Regions from separate parts of the Cerasibacillus sp. genome, predicted to be linked through region 2. Evidence: riboswitches for the same ligand, from Rfam matches in the RefSeq annotation. Region 2 holds a riboswitch; the other holds the start of a gene.
The links. Region 2 has a riboswitch for S-adenosylmethionine ahead of VIG73_RS03150 (O-acetylhomoserine aminocarboxypropyltransferase/cysteine synthase family protein). Riboswitches for the same ligand answer to the same signal wherever they lie in the genome.

Region 1 (4,053 bases), on a different contig from region 2:
TTGGGCCAACTGAACCATGACAATTAGGATTAAGACAGTAACAAGCATGACTGTCCCGTCAAATCGTTGGTAACCATAAGTCATGGCAATATGACCTAGTCCCCCGCCACCGACAGTTCCTGCTACTGCTGAGAAATCAATCAAACCAACAGAAACAAAGGTTAGCCCTAAAATGAGTGGCCCTAATGCCTCTGGAATTAACACAGTAAATATGATTCGTAATGGACTTGCCCCCATCGCTTGTGCTGCTTCAATCACGCCAGGGTCAATACTAACGAGGTTATTTTCTACGACTCTGGCAATCGTAAAACTAGCTACAATCGTCATTGGAAAAATTGCTGCCACTGTTCCAATCGTCGTCCCGACAACAAGCCGTGTTAACTGTGAAATCGCGACAATGAAAATAATAAACGGGATCGGGCGAATGATATTAATAATGATGTTTAATACTTGAAAAACAAGCTTATTTTCTAAAATATTGTTTTCCCTCGTTACAAATAGTAAGAGTCCAACCGTAATGCCAATAATTGACCCAAAAATGAGTGTCATAACGACCATCGTAATCGTCTGTCCAGTTGCTTCAACGATTTGTGGCCAAAAACTAGACCAATCCACTTTCATCTTTTGTAACCTCCTTGATGTCAACGAGTTCTTCTAATTCTTGTAAGACTTGGTTAATGGCTTCTTTATTTCCAGTAAATGAAATCAATAAATTACCGAATAATTTATCCTGTAATTCTCGAACAGATCCATAAACAATATTGAAATCAACACCATGTTTCCTTGTAACTGTTGATAGAATCGGTTCGTTTGTAATGTCTCCTTTGAAAATTATTCGATATAGAGTTTCTCCACCATTTGACTGCCATTTTTCTAAAATATGTTTCGATGGTAAATCTTGTTGTACAGATTGAACAAAGCGCTTTGTCGTAGGATGCTTCGGATTAGTAAAGGTCTCAAACACATCCCCTGTTTCAATCACTTCCCCCTTCTCCATCACCGCTACTTTATTACAAATTTGCTGAATAACGTTCATTTCATGTGTAATGAGTAAAATCGTGATTCCAAGGTCGCGGTTAACGTTTTTTAATAATTTTAAAATGTCAGCGGTCGTATCGGGATCAAGTGCTGATGTCGCCTCATCACAAATGAGTATATCCGGTGAATTAGCGAGAGCACGTGCAATGCCGACACGCTGCTTTTGTCCCCCTGATAATTGATCTGGAAAGTCTTTCGCTTTATCTTCTAGTCCGACAAAACGGAGTAGTTCCATCACGCGTTTTTCGCGCTCCTGTTTTGGCGTACCCACTAGCTTCAATGGATAAGCCACATTCCCAGCAACTGTCCGTGCATTGAACAAATTAAAGTTTTGAAAGATCATACCGATATTTTGCCGGCGTTGTCGTAATTCTCTTTGCGATAACTTCGAAATATCAACCCCTTGAATATGGACAGATCCAGAAGACGGACGCTCTAACATATTAACGAGCCGTAATAACGTACTCTTTCCTGCTCCACTGAATCCGATAATGCCGAAGATATCACCTTCTTCAACGGTCAGTGATACATCGTTTACGGCATGTACTTTCCGTTTACCAGATGTAAATGTCTTAGATACATTTCTAAACTCAATCATCAACAGGTCCCCCTTACGTTCATTCATGTTGTTAATTAAAAATCCCCCTTTTCTTATCAAGTAAGAAAAGAGGGATTCTAGTAAAAGAATCATTCTTCTCATCTTTCAAATACGAACGTATTTGCAGGAATTGGCACAGTTTTCTTAAATAGAATCTGCTGCCGAGATGTCATCGGGCCTGTCCCTCAATCTCTCTTGATAAGAAATGATCAAGTATTTAATTTTATAAAAAGATTTATATGCTAGTCTAAGCCGAAAAGAATAGAAAGTCAAGGTCTTTTGTAAAATAAAATGATTGAGACAAGTCAATTAAATAAAAAGAGGAGGAAAAGCCTCCTCTTAAAACTTATTTATCTAAATTCACCCATACAGATTTAACTTCCGTATAGTTATCTAAAGCGTAACTACCCATTTCACGTCCGATTCCAGATTGTTTGTATCCACCAAATGGTGCCGCAGCATCAAAAGCAGTATATGTGTTAATCCAGACTGTCCCGGCCTTTAAGTTGTGTGCTAGGTAATGGGCATCGCGTAAATTCTCTGTCCAAATTCCTGCAGCTAAACCGAAATCTGAGTCATTCGCTTTAACAACTAAATCGTCCATATTATCAAAAGGAATAGCAGCTACAACCGGTCCAAATATTTCCTCTTGGGCTATCGTCATTTTATTATCAACGTTAGCGAAAATTGTTGGTGCAACGAAATAACCATTTTCAAATGGGATATGCCCACCAGTTACTAACTCTGCTCCTTCTTGGAGTCCTTTTTCAATATAGTCTGTGACTGTTTTTTGTTGTTGTGCAGAAATTAATGGTCCCATTGTCGTTTCTTTATCTAAACCATTACCTTGCTTAATTTGTTTGGCATGGTTTTCTAATTCAGCTAAGACATTGTCGTACATATCTTTTTGAATGAAAATACGGCTTCCTGCACTACATACTTGTCCTTGGTTGAACATAATACCTTGAAGAGCACCAGGGATTGCTTTTGATAAATCAGCATCAGGTAGAATAATATTTGGTGATTTTCCACCTAATTCCAGTGTGACACGTTTCATTGTGTCTGCTGCTGATTTCATAATGGATTTACCAACAGGTGTTGATCCCGTAAAGGCAATCTTATTCACTTGTGGATGATCAACAAGTGCTTGTCCAACAGAACGTCCACTACCAGGAAGAATATTAATGACCCCATCAGGGAAGCCTGCTTCTCTTGCCAATTTTGCTAAATATAAGACAGATAGTGGTGTATTCATCGCCGGTTTCATAACAACTGTACATCCTGTAGCAAGTGATGCACCAAGTTTCCATGCTGCCATCATTAGTGGGAAGTTCCAAGGAATAATAGACCCAATAACTCCAACTGGCTCATGCCGAGTATAGTTAAAATAATTCCCTTGTACAGGAATGGTTTGACCGACAATTTTAGTCGCCCATCCTGCATAATAACGGAAATGTTCAATGGATAGAGGAACATCCGCATTCATTGTTTCGCGAATTGGTTTTCCGTTATCTAGTGTTTCTAGTTGGGCGAGCTCAAGTTTATGCTCTTCCATTAAGTCAGCGAGTTTATAAATAATGCGACTTCTTTCGGCCGTCCCCATCGTTGACCAGGGACCGTTGTCGAAAGCTTCCCTTGCTGCCTTAACCGCTAGATCAACGTCTTCTGTACCTGCTTCAGCCACTTCAGCAATCTCGTCCCCTGTTGCTGGATTATATGACTTAAATGTCTTTCCTGAAACAGAATCTACGAACTTTCCATTGATATAAAGCTTTTTAACGCCTTTTAGAAAGTCCTGAAGCCTTGGACTAAGTTGTTCCGTCATCGAAATCGCTCCTTATAGCTAAATTTAATTACACAATAATTATAATACGTATAGTAGTATCCCTGTAAAGTAATTGAACTTGGAAAAAAGAACATTCATTTGCATAAAAATTTGGAAAAGCGACATGGATATGTTACTTTCAAAGAGATAAAGTAACAAGTAATCAATCTGTGAACATAGAAAGAAGGTTTAAGATGCATTCAATCCAAATTGGCACAATACAAATGATGACTGTTTCGCAAAAAGCTGAAACTGGATATGTACTCCAAAAAGGTGAGACAGAGGTCGTTCTTGTTGATCAAGAAGTGACGGAAGAGTTAGCAATAGGTGACAAAATAGACGTCTTTGTTTACCCAGATAAACGAGGTCAGCTCATGGCATCAATGAAGTTACCACAAATGGTTATTGGCACGTATGGTTGGGCTTCTGTCGTTGAAGTTATTCCTAATCTTGGTGTATTCGTTGATATCGGAAGTTCAAAAGAAATTCTAGTATCTGTTGACGATTTGCCAGTCATTGAAGCGGTGTGGCCGACTGTTGGTGACAAGCTATATGTAACATTAGGTCAGGATAAGAAAGGACGTCTGCTTGC
Region 2 (4,053 bases):
GACCGACAGAAGATGAAACAATACGCGATGAAAAGCGGCATATTTATTATGCCCGCTTGTTTGTTTTTTATTGCAAGTGGCTGGCTAGGCAGTGTACCTAATCCATTTTTTTCACAATTGACGACGCATCTTTGTATCCCACCTAATGGTTATATTCCACCATTATTGCCACCTCCTTTTAATACAAAATACGATCAAGTGTTGGCGGGATTATTGATGTTGGGGTTACACAAGGTCGCATTAACCGTAACATACCGTCTCAGTACGAAATAATTTATTATTTTATTCTCCATAGAAAGGATGCGATCAATAAAAACACAGAGCTACTACATATAAACTAGCTCTGTGTTTTCTATATTAGCCTACAAGTTCAACCAGTTTTCAAAAAACTTCTTAGCATGTTCAAGCCATGGAGCTGTCAGATTATCATTTTTTGGTGGTTGAACTCGTATCCCGTGCTTTTGATCACGTTCATATTCTTTTTGTAATGTATCTTTTTCATATTCGGGATGTGCTGTTAAATAAATATGTCGGTTATCTTTCGATTTGACGAGTGTGATGCCTGCTTCTTTTGATTTGATAAGTATCTCAAGCTGTGCCACTTGATTTATTTCAGCTTCATTTAGGTAGACATAGCGTGAATGGGGCATCAAGAAACCGTTATTTAATCCATTTAGTAAGTCGTGTTTTTCACAGATTGTATGTGGGAAGATGCCAAATATTTTCCTAACTGTCGTCAACTTCTTTAAATCGTGATGGTAATACAAACCAGCGACTGCTGCCCAACAGATATACAGGGTGGAAGCAGCATGTTGATGTGTATAAGAAAATATTTTTGTTAGCTCTTCCCAATAATGTATCTCTGAAAAAGGTATAAATTCAAGTGGTGCACCAGTAATAATGACACGGTCATAGGTTAATTCCTGAATATCGTGGAATGTTTTATATGCTTTGGCCAAATATGCGCTATCGGAATTTTTTGGCTTATGGCTTTTCATGTGTAAAAAGTCAACCGTTACATCAAGTGGCAAGCTCCCAATAAGCGAAAGAAATTGAAACTCCGTATCTATTTTTTTCGGCATTAAATTAACAATTAATAAGCGAATTGTTCGGTTGGAATGTTGATTATTATCTTTAATGCAAATCCCTTGTTGCTTTAATCGTTTAATCGAGCGCAAATGTCGGTTAACATATAACACCACCAATCACCTCATTTTCATTCATTTGCTTGAACTGCTATTTTAAGTGCTTGGTCAATATCTTGTAATAAATCGTCTGCGTCCTCAAGACCGATGGACAGGCGAATCATATCAGGTGTCACACCGGCTTGTCGCTGTTGCTCTTCACTTAATTGGGCATGTGTCGTGCTTGCTGGATGAATGACAAGTGATTTCGCATCCGCAACATTTGCTAGATGAGAAAATAATTGTAAGACTTCGATAAAGCGGCTGCCTTCTTTAACGCCACCTTTAATTCCGAATGTAAAGATTGATCCAGCTCCGTTTGGAAAATAGGTTTGGGCTAAATCATAATATTTGTTTCCTTTTAGATTTGGATAGTTCACCCATGAAACGAGTGGATGTTCATTTAAAAATTGGACAATTTTCTTCGTATTAGCGACATGTTTTTCCACGCGTAAGGAAAGAGTTTCTAACCCTTGTAAAAATAAAAATGAATGAAATGGGCTTAAAGTAGCACCCGTATCCCTTAATAGTTGTACACGTGCTTTCGTAATAAAGGCGGCTGTACCAACATCTTTGGCATATGTCATGCCATGGTAGCTCGAGTCTGGTTCATTAAATTCAGGAAATTTCTCGTTATCAAGCCAGTTAAAATTCCCACCATCGACAATCACACCACCAATCGATGTTCCGTGACCACCGATAAACTTCGTCGCTGAGTGAATGACTATATCAGCTCCGTACTCGATTGGACGGATGAGATATGGCGTGCCAAAGGTGTTATCGATGATTAATGGTATATCGTGTGCATGGGCGATGTCAGCTACTTTTTCAATATCAACAAGATTAATGCCTGGATTCCCAATTGTTTCCAAAAATAAGGCCTTTGTCTTATCGGTAATTGCACACTTAAAATTTTCTGGGTCATCTGGATTGACAAAGGTTGTCGTAATACCGAGCTTAGGTAGGGTGGTCGAAAAAAGATTGTACGTTCCACCATATAATGTGCCTGCTGAAACAATGTTGTCACCTGTACCTGCGATATTAATAATCGCATTTGTTATTGCGGCTGCCCCAGATGCAAGGGCAAGTGCACCGATTCCACCTTCCAAGGCGGCAATTCGTTTTTCAAATACATCGGTTGTCGGGTTCATGATGCGCGTATAAATATTACCTTCTTCTTTTAGTGAAAATAAATTTGCTCCATGCTCGACGCTGTTAAAAACATAAGATGTTGTTTGATAGATGGGTACAGCCCGTGACCCTGTTGTCGGGTCAACCTCCTGACCAGCATGAACTTGTAATGTGTCGAACTTTAATGTTTTGTTACTCATTTGTTTCTCCCCTTATTTTTGATATATAAAAACCCCTTTCATCGTATAGACGAAAGGGGAGTTTATAATAAATTACTCTTCCCTCTCATCTTTCTCATTGGGAGCTCCCCAAGAGTAGGATTTAGCACCGTTTCAGAAGATTACTCTGAAGGTTGCCGAGGTTTCACAGGGCCTAATCCCTCCACCTCTCTCGATAAGAGTTTGTTATTTAATTTTTATTTAAATCCTATGGCTTAAAGATTTTTCTATGACTAAAACAAAAAACCTCTTTCGCTAATAACTGAAAGAGGAGTATCATCTCTTATCTTTCAGCTCTTGCTGCAGGAATTAGCACCTTCATATGAGGTTGCTGGGTTTCATCGGGCCTGTCCCTCCACCACTCTTGATAAGTTTATTTATAAGGTTATATGACATTGTAGTCATAATTCAGATAAATGTCAAGGGTATTTTTTTATTGTTCGTCGTTTCGTTTTGCTTTGTCTTTATCGAACCAACGCTTTTTGGCTTCTTGTTGCAGTTCACGTTCTGTTTGTCTTGCACGTTCAATTTCTTCTTTAACAAGTTCTAAGTCAAGTTGTAATAGTCTGCCACCTTCTAATTCATCATAGGCTAAGTCTTGTAATGTATCACGACTTTCAGCAGTTGCAATGACCATTAGTCCAGTTTTCCCCGGAGAGATCATTGATAGCGTTTGATCAAAGACTGACATCGCATCTCGTACTTCACGGGCATCACCTGAAGCACCAATCATTGTACCAGATACCCATCCTAATAACATGCCAATTGGTCCTCCTAAAATACCAATCAATAAACCGATTAGACTACCACGAGATGTTTTATCTGGTCCGGTCATATCCATGAAATCTTTTATTTGCAGTTTTTCTTCAACACTATTCGTTATGACTGCCATCTGTTCGATTTGAACTTTTTTTGCAACATGTAATTGTTTAAGCTCTGAAAATGCTTGATATGATTTACTGTCTTCTTCAAATGTCATGATGAAAACACGCTTACCCACACGATCACCTCAATTCTTTTATTCACTCTCATCTTATCATAGAAGAATGGAAAAAGAGAATATTTGCTAAATCAGTTTATACATAAAAAACCCTAATCTGTATGTCTCAGATTAGGGTTGTGTGACGAATTTTATTTAACACCAATCATATATTTTTGAATTTTCGGAGCTACTATAAATAATAGGAAACTGAGTGCTACAGCCGTTCCACCAATTAATCCGAAGTAAAAGACTTCAGTTTCAGGCGTATATAGTTTTACGAGCTGAGCGTTAAGCGCTTGTGCTGCAGCGTTTGATAAAAACCAGAGACTCATTGTTTGGGCAGAGAAAGCTGCTGGTGCTAGTTTTGTTGTTGCTGATAATCCAACTGGTGATAAACAGAGTTCCCCAATAACAGCTAATAGAAAACTTAATGTTAACCAGATAGGATGGACAAGTGCCTCTGTTCCATACATGAAAGCTGGCACAATCATGATTATAAATGATAGCCCAGCAAAGAATAGACCAAATGAAAATTTGC

Region 1: linked by a shared signal. The riboswitch ahead of VIG73_RS00505 (methionine ABC transporter ATP-binding protein) and the one ahead of VIG73_RS03150 (O-acetylhomoserine aminocarboxypropyltransferase/cysteine synthase family protein) in region 2 are both predicted to bind S-adenosylmethionine.

Annotation. Positions count from the first base shown of each region.
Region 1 is NZ_DATBTY010000003.1:65,296-69,348, reverse strand. It holds gene VIG73_RS00510 (methionine ABC transporter permease) at 1-621, opposite strand, end outside; gene VIG73_RS00505 (methionine ABC transporter ATP-binding protein) at 602-1,636, opposite strand; SAM riboswitch class I at 1,732-1,841, opposite strand; gene VIG73_RS00500 (aldehyde dehydrogenase family protein) at 1,983-3,461, opposite strand; gene VIG73_RS00495 (CvfB family protein) at 3,656-4,053, shown strand, end outside.
Region 2 is NZ_DATBTY010000018.1:66,717-70,769, reverse strand. It holds gene VIG73_RS03160 (cytochrome c oxidase assembly protein) at 1-273, shown strand, start outside; gene VIG73_RS03155 (homoserine O-acetyltransferase/O-succinyltransferase family protein) at 363-1,202, opposite strand; gene VIG73_RS03150 (O-acetylhomoserine aminocarboxypropyltransferase/cysteine synthase family protein) at 1,217-2,515, opposite strand; SAM riboswitch class I at 2,598-2,715, opposite strand; SAM riboswitch class I at 2,814-2,907, opposite strand; gene VIG73_RS03145 (DUF1269 domain-containing protein) at 2,967-3,533, opposite strand; gene VIG73_RS03140 (peptide MFS transporter) at 3,665-4,053, opposite strand, start outside.